2 regions of the Peribacillus sp. NPDC097284 genome follow, and region 1 is predicted to be linked to the other one. Evidence: predicted binding sites of a transcription regulator. Region 1 holds the regulator's gene; the other holds the start of a gene.

Region 1 (8,006 bases):
TCTTCCACTCTCAGATACTGCCAGCCGTATGATTTAAAACGGTCTGCTACACTTTCACTGAATGATTGGCTAAGATCTCCGTCAAGAGAAATATCGTTTGAATCATATAAAACGACAAGTCTTCCTAGCTGAAGATGGCCTGCTAAAGAAGCAGCTTCAGCTGAAACGCCTTCCATTAAGTCTCCATCCCCACAAATACTATATGTATAATGATCAACCACATTATAAGAATCACGATTGTAGCTTTCAGCCAAGTGACGTTCTGCCATTGCCATACCTACAGCCATTGCAATCCCTTGGCCAAGTGGTCCAGTAGTGGCATCTACACCAGCAGTATGTCCGTATTCAGGATGCCCAGGAGTTTTACTTCCCCATTGACGGAAACCCTTTAAGTCATCCATTGTCAAGCCGTAACCTGATAAATGCAGGAGACTGTATAATAGCATGGAACCATGTCCTGCCGATAAAACAAAACGGTCTCTATTAAACCAATCAGGATTTTTCGGGTTATGATTCATATAATCAGTCCACAGCTTATATGCCATGGGAGCTGCACCCATAGGCATGCCTGGATGACCTGAATTAGCCTTTTCAATTGCATCGATCGATAATGTACGAATTGTATTAATAGAAAGTGCATCTAATTTATCTAACATGTGTAAAACATCCCTTCCTGTAGTGTACCTCTTTATATTATATTGACTAACTTAATATCACAACTAAAATAACCATTTCTTGCACAGCTAATTCAATTTTCTACTAATTAAGGATTTACCAAGGTTAGGTTAAACCAAAAAAAGAGAATACATACATCGATGCATTCTCTTTTTTCACTTTACATTCCTCATGAGTAATCCTAATGATGGGGCCATCATCAGTCCTTATTGGTTAATGTAAACCTTTTTTTTCTTTAATATTTTTTATTTTTTGAGGCGTGACATCATTACCTTCTGGATCGATAACTTTAACATTTTCTAGCGTATCAGCCATTGAACGTCTAAATGTCTCCAAATACTCACTTCGTAAGGAAGTTTGCTCTTTCGCCTCTTCTACAGTTAAGCCCTCTCCCTTAGCTTTTTTAGAAAGTTCATTGATACGAGCCATTTTTTCTTTTGATAGCATAATTTTTCTCCTTTATATATACGGATATTGACATGGTATTAAAAAAAAAGTGAAATTACAAGTTCTATGATTGATTCTCCGGTGTACCTTGCTGGTATTCCAAGAATCTGCGGTGTACCGTTGCTTTTGACACTTCATAGCCAAAGCCTCTCAGTGTTGCCGCAATCTCCGCAAAAGTTAATCCATTCGAACGCAGTTTCACAATTTCTTCTATGGGTACTTCTTTACGATCCCTACCAGTGGAGTTTCTTTGGTTCTTCAGGTTTTTCTGGGGCCGGTAGCCATTTTCAACGGCCCTAAGCATACCACGTTTAATTTTCAGGTTATGTAGTTTACGTTGATATTCTTCTACAATACCAACAATTTGGATAACCATGGCATCAGAGTCCGATAACTCTAACTCACCATCATGAGAAAGTGTGAAAATCTTCACTCCTTCTTTAAGTACAACATGAAACAAGGCAATTTTAGCATTTCCTCTTCCCAACCTAGTTTCATCTTGAATCAAGAGAACATCCGCTTCTTTTGTCTTAAAAAGATCAAGCATGTCAAATATCCCGTCACGGTTCAGTTCGTAACCACTTGCCTGCTCTCTTATTATTGAAACGACTTCCATGTCATTATGTTCTGCTAACTTCACTAATTCCTCTTCCTGCCTAGCTAGCGAGGTTTCCTGTGTTTCTTTTTCTGTACTTACCCGACAATAGATGACTGCTTTCATATGAACCTACCTTTACTGCTTACTAGCCAAACTTTGGACTACTTTTTCACTTTCAACTGGTATGACAATGATTTGACCTGCCTTAATAGTATCCGCCCTTACACCGTTATACTCTTCTATCCAACCAATGAATTCTTTTTTTGTCAATTCGGTTTGACCATATTCTTCTGAAATCTCCCATATAGTATCACCTTCGTTAATTTCAATCGAAAGGAAATCCCTATTTTGATTACTATCTAATGTGAAAGAGAATAAAATAGACAAGATAAATACAAATCCTGCTAATAGAATCGTATAAATATTTTTTTTGCAAAATGTCTTCATTAATATCCCTCCATAGCGAATGTACGTTCGTTTTTAGTTGATGATTGAATTATAATACGAACGTTTGTTTCAGTCAACAACCAAATTCGAACTTATGTTTGTATAGCATGTAGAGCCATGCTATAATATAGCAAAGAATTATAGAGAAGAGGTGCGTATATGACTAAACTATCAAAACGGCAGCAGGATATTCTTGATTTCATAAAAGATGAAGTTCGTCAAAAAGGTTATCCACCTTCCGTTAGAGAGATTGGCGAAGCTGTAGGACTTGCATCAAGTTCGACTGTACATGGACATTTATCTCGTTTGGAAAGCAAAGGCTTAATCAGACGCGACCCGACTAAACCAAGGGCCATTGAGATTTTAAATATAGAAGAATCTAATAACATTCCAAAAACAAACGTAGTTAACGTACCACTTCTCGGAAAAGTAACCGCAGGTATGCCGATAACTGCCATCGAGAACATAGAGGAATACTTCCCTCTTCCTGAAAGTATGGTTCCACATGATGATCATGTGTTCATGCTTGAAATTATGGGTGAAAGTATGATTGAAGCAGGAATTCATGATGGAGATTATGTCATTGTAAAACAACAAAGCAATGCCAATAACGGAGATATCGTCGTGGCCATGACGGAAGATGATGAAGCCACCGTTAAACGATTCTTTAAGGAACCGGATTACATACGGCTTCAGCCAGAAAACTCCAATATGGAACCTATCATTCTAAGAGATGTAACCATTCTTGGAAGAGTGATCGGGCTATATAGGCAAATTCATTAAAAGCGCGCAAATTGCGCTTTTTTTTATTGTTTTAAGTCTATGTATTTCATCCCATGTATATGACAGAAAGAATACTATAATATTTTAATAGAGATGTTAGTCGATTAGATTAAGCCACTTAACTTACATGTTATGATGAATCTAAATATAATTGTAATATCAAAAGAGCTTTGATCAATAAACCGAGTCAAATAAACAAGGTATAATTCTTTTATATCCGGTGAAATTAGTTCAATAGACATTTCTTTTTGAAAGTGGTGTTACTATGGATTTTCCGACGATACATACGAATTTTTGGGATGCTGTAATTGCCATTCCAACTATCATGATTTTGACCCAAATTATAAAGTTTCTCTTTCCTATCCCCCGAAGTTACGTACCCACTATTGCTTTATGTCTTGGTTTAATCCTTTCTATATTCATAAGCCATCGGCATCACTTGACTACAGGGATTTTTATGGGATGGTTTTACGGATACGCCAGTATCGGTAATTACGCCGCACTTAAAACAGCTTTAGTTTCTTTTAGGAACTCTGATAATCATTCGGATTGATTAAACACTGATGGATCCTTCGATCGAAAACCTTTATTTTATTACGCAAAAAAACTGTCCAGTATTGTTGAACAGCATTTACAAGCAATAATGGACACATATAGATCAGCTTTCTCTAAACCATCTACACGTGATTCTGGCAAATTCATTCAATCTTGTACCCTCTGCTTTCTACCTCCATCTTGTATTTCTCATGATAATGGATACAATAAACACAACAATTATGGCACCCAGTAACGCAGGCACAATGTAAAACCCTTCTGTCTCAGGTCCGATTGGCCCTAATATTGCAGTACCAAGCCATGCTCCAACAAATCCAGCAATGATATTTCCAATAATTCCACCCGGCATATCCCTTCCTAAAATCAGACTTCCCAGCCATCCAATTATTCCACCAACAATTAACATCCAAATTAGCTCCAAAAATAACCACCTCCTTTCTCTAAAATTTATGAAATTTTTTTATTAATAGAACAGACTTGTGACTTATGAAAATCACTTTAAGCTCTACATTCCATGAATATATCGGCAGTTTATATACTTCTACCTATGTAGGTACTATAAAAGGGGCTGTCTAAAAAGTTCTTATTCCGTGAGCTTCGCAAAAATAAAGAGGCAGAAATGTTGTTAAATCAACGTTTCTGCCTTTTACCATTTATTCAATTTCAGTGTAACTACCCCTTTTGGGACAGCCCCTTAGTGTTTTTGATCTTCCGTTTTCCCTACCACAAAAAAACCATCCGGTAGGAATGATTGAAAATTATTATTTGGTTATAATAATAAATGCCGCCAGACAACTGCAATTGTCTGGCGGCACCACATGGTAAAAAAGAAAACAATTAAATTGCTTTCTATACCAGAATAAGTATTTTAGCTTCTTTTGTCGATATGACAATATTCCTATTTTCAATATTTCACACTATTTCCTACTATATTTTTTAAAATTTCAACCTTATTCATCATCATTTTTCCTACACATTCATTTAAAATCAGATTTCCATAGTTAGTTGAATGGTCTTACAATTCGAAATTCTAATTTACCGCTTTATGGATTTATATCAGACTAAATAGTACTTTTTCATTTCAAAGTGGATTTAATCGAATTTTAGACTCCTAATATATACCTTATTACCTATTTATGCTATTTCAATAGTCCTGTATTTCACAAAAAAAGGATATAAACACACCTTATTAAGAACTATTGTTAAAATACACTAAATATTCTTTACAACTGCTCTAAGAAAAGTTATTATACTATAATAAAAGGAGGAGAATGTATGTCATCATCAATAAATAAACAGAAAATTTTGGATAGCATTCCTCAAAAAGGTTTTTTCGGAAACCCTAAAGGACTATTCACTCTTTTCTTCACGGAGTTTTGGGAGCGCTTCTCCTATTATGGTATGAAGGCCATTCTTGTATACTATATGTATTATGAGGTATCTAAAGGTGGATTAGGTCTTGATGAAAAAACATCTCTAGCCATTGTATCCATCTATGGATCGTTAGTATATATGTCCGGAATTATTGGTGGCTGGTTAGCCGATAGGATTTTCGGAACATCGAAAGCCGTTTTTTACGGCGGTATATTGATTATGCTTGGTCATATTGCACTTGCCATACCGGGCAGCATTTCCATGTTCTTCGTTTCCATGATACTAATTGTTATAGGTACAGGTCTTTTAAAACCAAATGTATCCAGTATTGTTGGGGAGCTATATGCAGAAGACGATAACCGTCGAGATTCTGGTTTCAGCATATTCTACATGGGAATAAACACGGGTGCATTCATTGCTCCGCTTATTGTCGGAACAGTTGGAATGAAGTACAATTTCCACCTTGGATTCGGTATTGCAGCCGTTGGTATGTTTATTGGATTAATCGTCTTCATGGCTACAAAGAAAAAAAATCTGGGACTTGCAGGAATAACCCCTGTCAATCCTTTGGCTCCGAATGAAAAGAAATCTGTTTACACCAAGATTGGGCTAGCTATTTTAATTATTGCCATCATTTGTGCAATCGCTATCTCAAATGGTCTCTTAACACTTAATAGCTTTATCGGCCTTGTTGGTATCCTTGGAATTCTAATTCCTACTATGTATTTTATTGTGATGTACCGTAGTCCGAAAACAACATCTGTTGAGCGTTCACGTTTACTAGCCTATATCCCTTTATTTATAGCAGCGGTCATGTTTTGGGCCATTCAAGAACAAGGCTCAACTATTTTAGCAAATTATGCTGATAAACGGACACAGTTAGAATTTGCAGGTTTTCACATTTCACCAGCATGGTTCCAATCTTTAAATCCATTGTTCATCATTACTTTAGCACCTTTATTCGCATGGTTATGGGTTAAATTAGGGAAACGTCAGCCAACTATACCCCAAAAGTTTTCAATTGGCCTATTCTTTGCTGGTTTATCATTCCTAGTAATTTTGGTTCCCTCTTATTTTGGAGGAGCCGGTTCATTAGTTAGCCCATTATGGCTTGTACTTAGTTATTTCCTTGTAGTAATTGGAGAGCTTTGCTTGTCACCCGTTGGTATGTCAGCAACCACTAAACTTGCTCCATCTGCGTTCTCAGCACAAATGATGAGTTTATGGTTCTTAGCCAATGCAGCAGCACAAGCATTAAATGCTCAAATTGTAAGATTTTACTCTGCGGACACGGAAATGGTCTATTTCGGGGCTATCGGAATCACTTCATTGATTTTAGGATTTATCCTATTGGCAATATCACCAAAGATTCAAGGCTTTATGAAAGGCTTACGTTAACAAATGTAAAGCCAGCTTCTCCTATCATGGACAAGCTGGCTTTTTTTGATTTTCGTCAACACTGTATGTTACTGAACCCTACCGGATTTTCATTATGTACTCCGCTTTGCGGGGATAATATCTATCACTTTCACGAACCAACGATACAAGAAATATCCCAAATATACCCCAATAAGGTTCAAAATAAGATCATCCATATCCAAACTTCCTCTTTGAAAAACATACTGGCATATTTCTATGATTGATATTGAGAAAAAGGGAATAAAAAATTTTGGAATACCGGTCATCTTTTTTCCCTTTCTGGATAGCAGGTACAATCCAAATGGAATGAATAATCCTACATTTGCACTTAGATTATAAAAAGAAACAAGCCAATTCGAATCACCAGTTAAATAAGGGCTGATTGTAGAAAACGGGATAATATTATACGAATATTCCTGTCCTTCAGGTCGGAAGAAAAGTAAAACTAGCAAAGAGAAACTATAACCACTTATCGCTACCTGCCAATACAATCGGGGTAGTTTTATTGTTTCCCCCCTGACCAATAAGACGATCATCAACACAGAGACTACAATACAAACCCATACAACCATGATCACCCATGGGTTCAAATAGAATAAGAGTTGAAGAAGAATAGGTAGACCACCAAAGAATAACCCCTGTGAGAACAGGAGAGTAAGCAATAGCGTTTTATAAGTCATATGGGGCCCTCCTTCAAACGAATACCATTACATCCTAGGCTATTGAGGACATACCGTCAATATGAAAGATATAGCGCTTGGTACAACACTCATAAGATTTCCTACTTTTTCTCTCCGTTGACATACTCCTTAACACGTAATTTCTGACCGACTTTTATTATATATATATATATATATTGGTATCTATCGGCTATCGTACTGTTTAGCCAAGAAAGATACCGTGTCACCTGACTTCCACCTGACCCCCTTCATAAAGTCCATAACGATGGTATTTTCAAATGGAACGACCACCGGGATAGGATAAAGTTGTCCTATTTTTTAAAATAGATTCATAAGATAAACGTGCACAAAAGTTCGGAGGGGAAAATCATGTTTATAGCTTTTGAAAAAGCCGTTCTTATAATGGGTTTACTTCGTTTGCTTTCGGGAAGTATAGAAATATTCGCAGCTATACTCATGTTAAGACTTAATGATATCGAAAAAGCGTTGGTTGTGAATAGTTCCCTCGCACTCGTTGGACCTATAATACTTATTAGTACAACAGCTGTTGGTTTATTCGGGATGACCGAAAAGCTTTCCCTCTTTAAAGTTTCATGCATCTTTATAGGAGTGACCATTATATTTATTGGAATAAAAAGCGAATAATAAGCATAAAACAACCATTCTCAATAAATGGGATTGCCCATGATAAAACATTTCGGCACCTTTTTGATTTCACCAACGATATTTTCAGATTATCTACATATATGACAGCCATTTCTACAATTCACTTAATCAACTTCTTTAATCTCAATAAGAGAAGGGATTAGATATGGTGTGTAGTGTGGTATCTCGAAGTACTTGATATTGTTTCATTCACCATCCAGAGCTATCATTTCACTCGCAGTTTTTGACCGATTTCAAGGTAATTGGGTTTAACCTTAGGGTTCAGAGCTAAAAGTTTAGACACACTTGTTCCATATTTTATGGCAATGCTATAAAGAGTATCACCCTTTACAATCGTGTGAGTGTTACTTGGTACCTCCTCT
Region 2 (8,006 bases), on a different contig from region 1:
CTTTTTCCGACTCAATAGGTTGTTTAACAGTGGCCTTTCTGGTCTTCTTTTCTGAAATGCTCACCTTTTGTAAGACCACTCCCTCGTTCAGCTGGTCTTGGATTTTCCTCAATAAGTCAATATCTTCCTCCGAAAACTGGTAATGACCTAGCTGATTCCGTTCTACTTCCATGTTCAATTGAGTAACCCAGCGTTGAATGGTACTATGAGAAACGTTCAATAACTTGGCAACTGCACTTGTATTCATCTAGATTCCCCTCCTTTTGGTTGTAGAATTCTAGATAAAAGAAGCGATTCCTTTGCCGTTGACAAAACAAGTACTGATTCGCCAAAGATAGTGGATTTCCTACCTGTTTTTGCTGCCATGTCGATTTTATTTACCGGTACCGTCGTATTTCCAGTGGGTGTTCTTCCCGACGTAATATAATCATTTTGATGGGGAAAACGTATTTGCCAAGTAAGCTGGATAAGCGGGAAGGCGATTTAGAAATATTCCATTTGAAATATGGGTTAATTAATCAGGAAGAATGGATGACAGCTTCTCTTCGTTATCTTAGTCATGGCCATTTAGACACAATAGGCTGTTAACTCCCATTTGGGAGTCAACAGCCTGTTTACTTATTATTATTGGGGAACTACATATTTAGCCAGCTCTTTACTGATTTGATCTCCCATTCGCTTGGATTGCTCGGTGGCATCTTGAACACAGGAGATAAATGCTTCTTGTACCTGATGGGCTTGAAGTGCTTTCAGGCCAGCTTCCGTGGTCCCTCCCGGTGAAGTGACTTCTTTTCGCAGTACCGCTGGTGTTTTTGGCGATTTCTGCAGCATTTCGGCTGCACCGGTTAATGTCTGAAGGATTAATTGCTTTGCTGTTACGGCATCAAGGCCAATGGATTCCGCGGATCTTTCCAGAGCCTCGACCAGATAATAAATATAAGCGGGACCGCTTCCGGATAAGCCCGTTACGGCATCAAGCTGTGTTTCTTCGACGATGGCAACCGAGCCCACCGTTTCGAATAGTGTGATGGCCGTCTGCAATTGCGATTCAGTTGTATGTGCATTGGCCGACAGGGCAGTGGCTGACTGTCCGACGGCTGCCGATGTATTAGGCATAGCCCTTACGATGGCGACCGGTTTGGCTGCAATCCCTTCAAGGCTTACCGTATGGACCCCTGCCACAACGGAAATGATTAGCATATCTTCCCGGATGTATTCCTTTATGGATTGCATCGTGGTTAAAATATCTTTTGGCTTTACTGCAAGTACTACTATGTTCGCATTCTCTAGTAGTTGCGGAAGAGACCGTGTTGGGGTAACCCCATATTGTTCTGTTAGATAAGTGAATCGTTCATCATTTTTCTTGTTGGTCACAAAAATGTCAGCCGGGTTTATTACTTGCTGAGTGACCAAACCGGAAATGATTGCTTCGGCCATTGATCCAGCCCCGATAAAAGCTATTTTTTTCATTTCACTCACTCCTTTAATGCATACTAGTAACGGTCAGTTTTCCCAAATAAAATAAAAAAGACCCCTCATCCAATAAAGGACGAAAGGTCTGGCTTCCGTGGTACCACCTTTGTTCAACTCCTACAAAATAAAAAGGAAGTTGCACTTGAATCCGCTAACGTGGGATGAACGTCAGTTTTACTGAAGGCTCATAAGGTAGGTTCAATAATAGAGAGGACGGTGAAGCTTTTCAGCACATTTAAGAACTTCACTCTCTTTACGCCATCCATTATTTACTTGGCCTCAATCATAGCCGTGCCGTCTTTAATTACTTGTGATTATGAAGGATGCATGAGTACTCTGTCAATAGTAATATATGCTGAGCCTTAAAATATAGTCGTTAATTATGTGAAAATAATGACAATGTTCAGGATTATATGTAAAATAGTGATTACATACACAGTTTTCTAATAAAATAAGGAAATACCAAATTTTACGGATATATAAGCTTATTTAAATATAATATTAAGGTGGAAATAGACATGGTGAATTGGAATGGGGATATCGCAAAGCTTTCTCTGCCGACGCCGTTTGCAGTGGGCGATGTAAATGTTTACATAGTTAAAGGAGATGCCTTAACTTTAATTGATACGGGGGTTAAAACCGTACAATCAAAAGAGGCACTGAATGCTGGACTTGGGGAATTAGGGCTGCAACTATCTGATATTGAACAAATAATCTTGACGCATCATCATCCAGACCATGCTGGTGCACTCGATTTCTTCGATAAGAAAGTCCCGGTGTATGGTCATAAAAACAATCAGCGGTGGCTGACTCTAAGCGATGAGTTCCTTGACACCCATAATTCTTTCTTTCTAGACTTTGCAGGGAAATTGGGCGTGGCTGAAGAATTGAAACATAGATTGACCCATGACAAAGAAGAAATCCAATTCCTTAGTAAAAGGAACATGCAAGCACATTTGGCTGAGGGTGACGAACTTCCGGGCCTTCCAGGATGGCGAGTGATCGAGACTCCTGGTCATGCGCAAAGCCATGTTTCCTTTTATCGGGAGAGTGACGGCTTAATGATTGCAGGAGACCACTTACTTGCAAGAATTTCGCCTAATCCATTAATGGAGCCACCCTTGATTGTGGGTGGCGTTCGTCAACGGCCATTGCTTCAATACAATGCCTCCCTTCAAAAACTATTAGACTTTCCGATTTCTAAGGTTTATTCAGGACATGGGGGAGAAATTGATGGAGAGAAAGTGTCCGATTTGATTCGATATAGATTTGAACGACAGCATAATCGGGCCATGCAGGTGAAAAGCATGCTCCAAGAAAAACCTTTAACGGGATTTGAAGTGTGTCAGCGTCTCTTCCCAAAAGTTTATCGTCAGGAAGTCGACTTGACACTCTCGGAAACGGTCGGTCAGTTGGATTATCTGGAGGATTTGGGTGAAATCGAATTGGAAATGCAATCGGGTGTCATTTTATATTCAAGTGCGACGACAGTTTCTAAGGGGATAATCTATTGAGTAAATTAAGCAGGAAAGTCATTGTCATTACCGGGGCTTCGGGAGGAATTGGAAAGGAAATTGCGATTCAATCTGCCCGACTTGGGGCAAGACTCGTTCTTTTGGCAAGGAGCCTGGATAAATTGCAGACTCTGAAGGAGAGCCTGACCAGCCAATACGGGGTCGATGTTTTTGTATGGAAGTTGGATGTTTCCGATACAGAACAAGTGGAAAGGGTCTTCGTTGACATCCACGACCAGGTCGGCACCGTGGATGTGTTGGTCAATAATGCCGGGCACGGCACGTTTAAAGAAGTCCTTGATACGGATTTAGAAGAGAGTAAAGGGATGTTTGCTGTCAATGTAATCGGCTTGATGGCCTGTACGAAGTTTGTGCTTCCACATATGAAGCGCAAACAAGCGGGCCACATCATTAATATTGCGTCACAGGCAGGGAAAATTGCAACACCTAAGTCCACACTTTATTCAGCCACTAAATTCGCGGTGCTTGGTTATTCGAATGCTCTCCGGCTTGAATTGATGGAAGACAACATTCATGTGACCACCGTCAATCCTGGGCCAATCGAAACCAACTTTTTTACTATAGCGGATGAATCCGGGACATATATGAAGGGCATTAAGAAATTCATGCTTAAGCCTGAGGATGTAGCAGCCAAAATCGTTGCTGCCATGCTAACTAATAAACGGGAAGTCAATCTGCCCGCCTGGATGAATATGGTGAGTAAGTTTTATACCTTGTTTCCAAGAATCACTGAGACCGTTGGGAAAAAAGCATTTTTTAAAAAATAGATACTTCTAAATATAAGTGAAGATTACTATTTTAATAAGAAATTAAGGGGAGTGTCATCTGACATTCCCTTTTTTTTGAATTTATTTGGATCAACTTTCCATTTTATGTAACCATTTCATTGGTAAATTCGTCTGTTTTATAGGAGGGATTTTGTATGAAGCTCGTTATGGGAAAGTCTTTTATCTTTTTATTCCTTTTTTTCATTCTGGGAAGCTGTCAATCCTTCTCTGAAGAGCAACCCCATAAGTCCATTGGCAAGGGAGAAGAAGGATTCATTACAGATTTAGATGATAAGCGGATTCTGATAAAAGGGACGTATTACAAGGTGAAAAATCATACGTATATACAAGATGAACATGGGGCAAAGCTCAGTTATTCAGACTTGGCAATCGGGATGAAAGTTAAACCATGGTACGGTGGAGAGGTCGAAGAATCATTTCCTTCGAAAGCGGATGCAGAATTGATACGGATTTTAAAGGATGAAGAGAGTCTAGAAGAGCAAAAGGCCGTAACTGCTGCACTTGAGCATGTGACTAAAGCTCCTAGTCAGCGTTTCATGGTTCTTGAAATCATTCATTTTCCTTCCGAGCATGTATACAATATTGAAATGATGAATCGCTCCAACTTGGACGCATCATTTACTGTGACCGTAGACGATTCTACTGAAGAAATCTTATATCTAAAATAATAACAGGGCAGAATCAAATAGATTCTGCCCTGCTTCGTTTTAGTCTTATGTTTTTTTATAAAGTTTTTGCACCCAGGTATTTTGGCGCCCAATAGGAGTTATTCATATCGGTGATGGTAATTCCTTTAGAAGAGGAAGCATGAATGAACTGATTGTTTCCAATGTAGATTCCAGCATGGGAAACACCCGTCTTTCCAGAAGAAGTATCAAAGAATACAAGATCGCCTTTTGATGGCGATGATACTTTCAATCCGGTATTCGCATAAAGCTGGGATGTTGTCCGTGGTAGGGTAATTCCTTGTGATTTTTGGAATACATAATAGATGAACCCCGAACAGTCAAATCCTGCTGGTGTCGTGCCAGCCCATTTGTATGGTGAGCCTATCAATGTTTTTGCATAATTAATCATGCTTGTATTATTGACATTATAAACACCGAGCGCATTGAAGGTATTTCTTCCTGCAATCCCATCGGCAGTCAATCCTTTAGCTTTTTGAAAGTTTTTTACGGCAGTTGTTGAATAGGCTCCGTAGTAAGTAGTCAGTGAACCAGTATATGTGAAATAACCTTTAGTTTTTAATAGGGTTTGTAGTTGTTTGACATCACTATGTGTCATTCCGGGTCTGAGGGTTTGATCTCCAATATTTGCAAACGCCTGAAGTGGGGTCAGCATTAATGCAGAAGCAACAGCAGCTGAGGCAATCCATTTCTTCATGTATCTCATTTCCTCTCTCTATCTCTCTATTCTTCTTTAACAATATTATCCTACAATACCATTGTGACAATCAAACCAGTTTTTGATTACATTTTCATTACAAAAAATAAGTAATAATACTTAGTGAAAAAACATAGAAAACGTTTTTCTTGAATAGTAAAAGGGTTAAAAGCCACGGTTCCCATTTTGGGCAAGATACCAACTAATTATATTTGTGAAAACTAGTTGGATATAATGGATTACTTTTAAAATAAAGGATTTTTATGGGTATTTAAAAGAGTCCCATAAAAAGGTGGAAATTTGTCATGAAACTTCCATTGAATGCGAACGTTTATTCGTTTAGAATGAGGGATATAATATAAAAGCGAACATATATTCTATGTAGGGTGAAGAAAAAATGGATTATAGCATGATGCCGAAACAATCAATTATGTGTATTGATATGAAAAGTTTTTATGCTAGCTGCTCAGCGGTCATGCATGGATTGGATCCGCTCGAATGTTATTTGGCAGTGGTGGGTGATAAGAATAGGGAGGGGAGCATTGTGCTTGCGGCTTCTCCAAAGCTAAAGAAGGAATTCGGTATAAAAACAGGTTCTCGGAAGTTTGAGATACCGAAAGATCCGCGCATTCTAGTCGTTGAACCCAAAATGGCCACTTATTTGAGAGTTTCGACGGAGATTACGCGCTTGTTTCACCGCTATGTTCCAAAAGAAGCGATTCATGTATACAGTGTGGACGAAAGTTTTTTGAAAGTTGATGGAGCGGCTTCTTTATGGGGGGATGCCTGGAATATTGCCAGGAAAATAAAAGATGACATTGAAAGGGAATTACAGATTCCAAGTGCAATCGGGATTGGGCCGAACATGCTGATGGCGAAGCTTTCTCTTGATCTCGAGGCCAAACATACAGGAATAGCTGAGTGGACATATGAAGACGTACCAGCTAAGCTTTGGCCGATTTCTCCGCTTCGTGAAATGTGGGGGATAGGAAGGAGGGTGGAAAAGACCCTTCATGGCATGGGAATATTCACTGTCGGGCAACTTGCCAATTATGACCTTCAATTGCTTGAAGCGAAGTTCGGGATTATGGGCAATCAGCTTTATCATCATGCCTGGGGAATCGATTTGTCAGATCTCGGGGCGCCGATCATCGAGGGGCAGGTCAGCTTTGGTAAAAGTCAGATTTTACTCCGTGATTACAAGGAAGAACACGAGATCAAGCAGGTTATGGTAGAAATTTGTGAGGAAGTCGGAAGAAGGGCTCGTACCCATAGGAAGGCTGGACGGACGATCAGTCTGAGCATTGGTTATAGTAAGGATGAGTTTGGCGGTGGGTTTCATCGCTCCCGTTCGATTGAGGAACCGACAAATATCACAATGGAATTGTATAAAGTCTGTCTTGAACTTTTTCATGAAAACTATCATAAGCAAAAAACGGTTCGTAGCGTTTCGGTCACACTCTCGAATATTGTGGATGATAATGAGATGCAGCTGACTTTATTTGATGCTTCACGGTGGAAAAAGCGGGAATTGAGTTATACCGTTGACCGCATTCGACATAAATATGGTTCAAAATCACTGTTGCGCGCGGTTTCGTATACGAAAGCCGGGACGGCCGTTTATAGAAGCGGATTGCTTGGCGGGCATAAGGCTTGACAAAGTCGTCAGAGGAGGAAAAAAGAATGATTCATGATCGGGGGCGTATCAAATGGACATCCATGATGCTACCGGAGCATGTGAAGATGTTGCGGGATTGGGTGGCGGAGGATAGCCATGAAGCAAGACGCATTCTCGATGAACAGCAGTTTGAAGAAATGAATGCTGTGATGGGGGAAGCGATGGAAGAAGGTAGAGAGGTCACGATTGCCTATTATGACAGAACCCGATACCAGCTTTTAATCGGAAGCATTCATTATTATGATGAATGCTTGCAAAGACTTCATATTATTGACCATTTTCAGCAACCACATTATATTCAACTTTCCCATATAGCGGATGTAAGATTGATGCAATAAGAATGGTGGGATTATCCCCATGGATGCACAAGAGTGCGGGAAAAGGACAGGGGTCCTTTCATCGTTTATAATGGGGGAATGGAACGAATAGGGGGAAATGAGATGTACATTGAATGGACAGATAGAGCAGCCGAAAAACTTTCCGATAAAATACAGGGAAAAGAAGGACATTTACAGTTGAAATATGATACAGATGGCTGTGGTTGCGTAGTAAGTGGCGTGACAGCTCTTTGGCTCGTTGACGAGCTTGAGGAGGATAATCAAAAAGTGGAAACCAATGGAATTCCCCTTTATGTCGAAAAATCTAAAATGATTTTTCTCGATGATATCATGACAATAGACTTTGTGGTCGAAGCAAACTGCTTTCAGCTAAAAAGCCCGAATCAAATCTTGAATCCAAGGATGAGTTACTTTAATAAACTCTAAAAAAAGCAAAGGGAGAATCCCGATAGTCGTGAGATTCTCCCTTTGTCTATTTCAATACAAGCTGTTCGAGAAATTGGTCGATCCGTTCCTCATATTCCTTGGGATTAGCATTATATGATTGTGCGTGAGCCCCGTTTTTTGCGAGGTAAAGTTGTTTTGGTCCTTTTTTTGCTTCATATAATTCAAGTGTCATGGAAGCGGGAATGAAAGTATCAGGTTCACTATGAATGAACAGCACTGGTTTTTCGATAGTACTAATGAAATCTATCGGTGATACTTCGTTCGTCCAATATCCATCACGAAGTTTGATGAACATGCGCCCAAGTGGAAAGATGCTCCAGGTTGGAAAAGGGATTTCCATACCGATTTGATGTTGAATTTGCTT

The links. Region 1 encodes LexA, which represses DNA repair genes until DNA is damaged. Its sites were predicted from a motif close to CGAACATATGTTCG; they were not measured.
Region 2: a site for LexA is predicted at 5,504-5,517, ahead of ACIQXU_RS00625 (Y-family DNA polymerase). Genes of this name have one in related genera too.

Annotation. Positions count from the first base shown of each region.
Region 1 is NZ_JBIWCZ010000010.1:84,866-92,871, reverse strand. Features, by position in the region: gene tkt (transketolase) at 1-656, opposite strand, end outside; gene ACIQXU_RS16600 (DUF896 domain-containing protein) at 889-1,122, opposite strand; gene ACIQXU_RS16595 (YneB family resolvase-like protein) at 1,187-1,843, opposite strand; gene yneA (cell division suppressor protein YneA) at 1,856-2,167, opposite strand; gene lexA (transcriptional repressor LexA) at 2,327-2,950, shown strand; gene ACIQXU_RS16580 (hypothetical protein) at 3,216-3,503, shown strand; gene ACIQXU_RS16575 (GlsB/YeaQ/YmgE family stress response membrane protein) at 3,675-3,911, opposite strand; gene ACIQXU_RS16570 (peptide MFS transporter) at 4,781-6,277, shown strand; gene ACIQXU_RS16565 (VanZ family protein) at 6,370-6,978, opposite strand; gene ACIQXU_RS16560 (YqhV family protein) at 7,348-7,623, shown strand; gene ACIQXU_RS16555 (N-acetylmuramoyl-L-alanine amidase) at 7,850-8,006, opposite strand, start outside.
Region 2 is NZ_JBIWCZ010000001.1:112,219-120,224, reverse strand. Features, by position in the region: gene ACIQXU_RS00660 (MerR family transcriptional regulator) at 1-247, opposite strand, end outside; gene ACIQXU_RS00655 (hypothetical protein) at 451-588, shown strand; gene proC (pyrroline-5-carboxylate reductase) at 625-1,470, opposite strand; gene ACIQXU_RS00645 (MBL fold metallo-hydrolase) at 1,992-2,987, shown strand; gene ACIQXU_RS00640 (SDR family NAD(P)-dependent oxidoreductase) at 2,984-3,775, shown strand; gene ACIQXU_RS00635 (DUF3221 domain-containing protein) at 3,931-4,464, shown strand; gene ACIQXU_RS00630 (C40 family peptidase) at 4,520-5,179, opposite strand; gene ACIQXU_RS00625 (Y-family DNA polymerase) at 5,577-6,836, shown strand; gene ACIQXU_RS00620 (YolD-like family protein) at 6,863-7,195, shown strand; gene ACIQXU_RS00615 (iron-sulfur cluster biosynthesis family protein) at 7,298-7,621, shown strand; gene ACIQXU_RS00610 (alpha/beta hydrolase) at 7,668-8,006, opposite strand, start outside.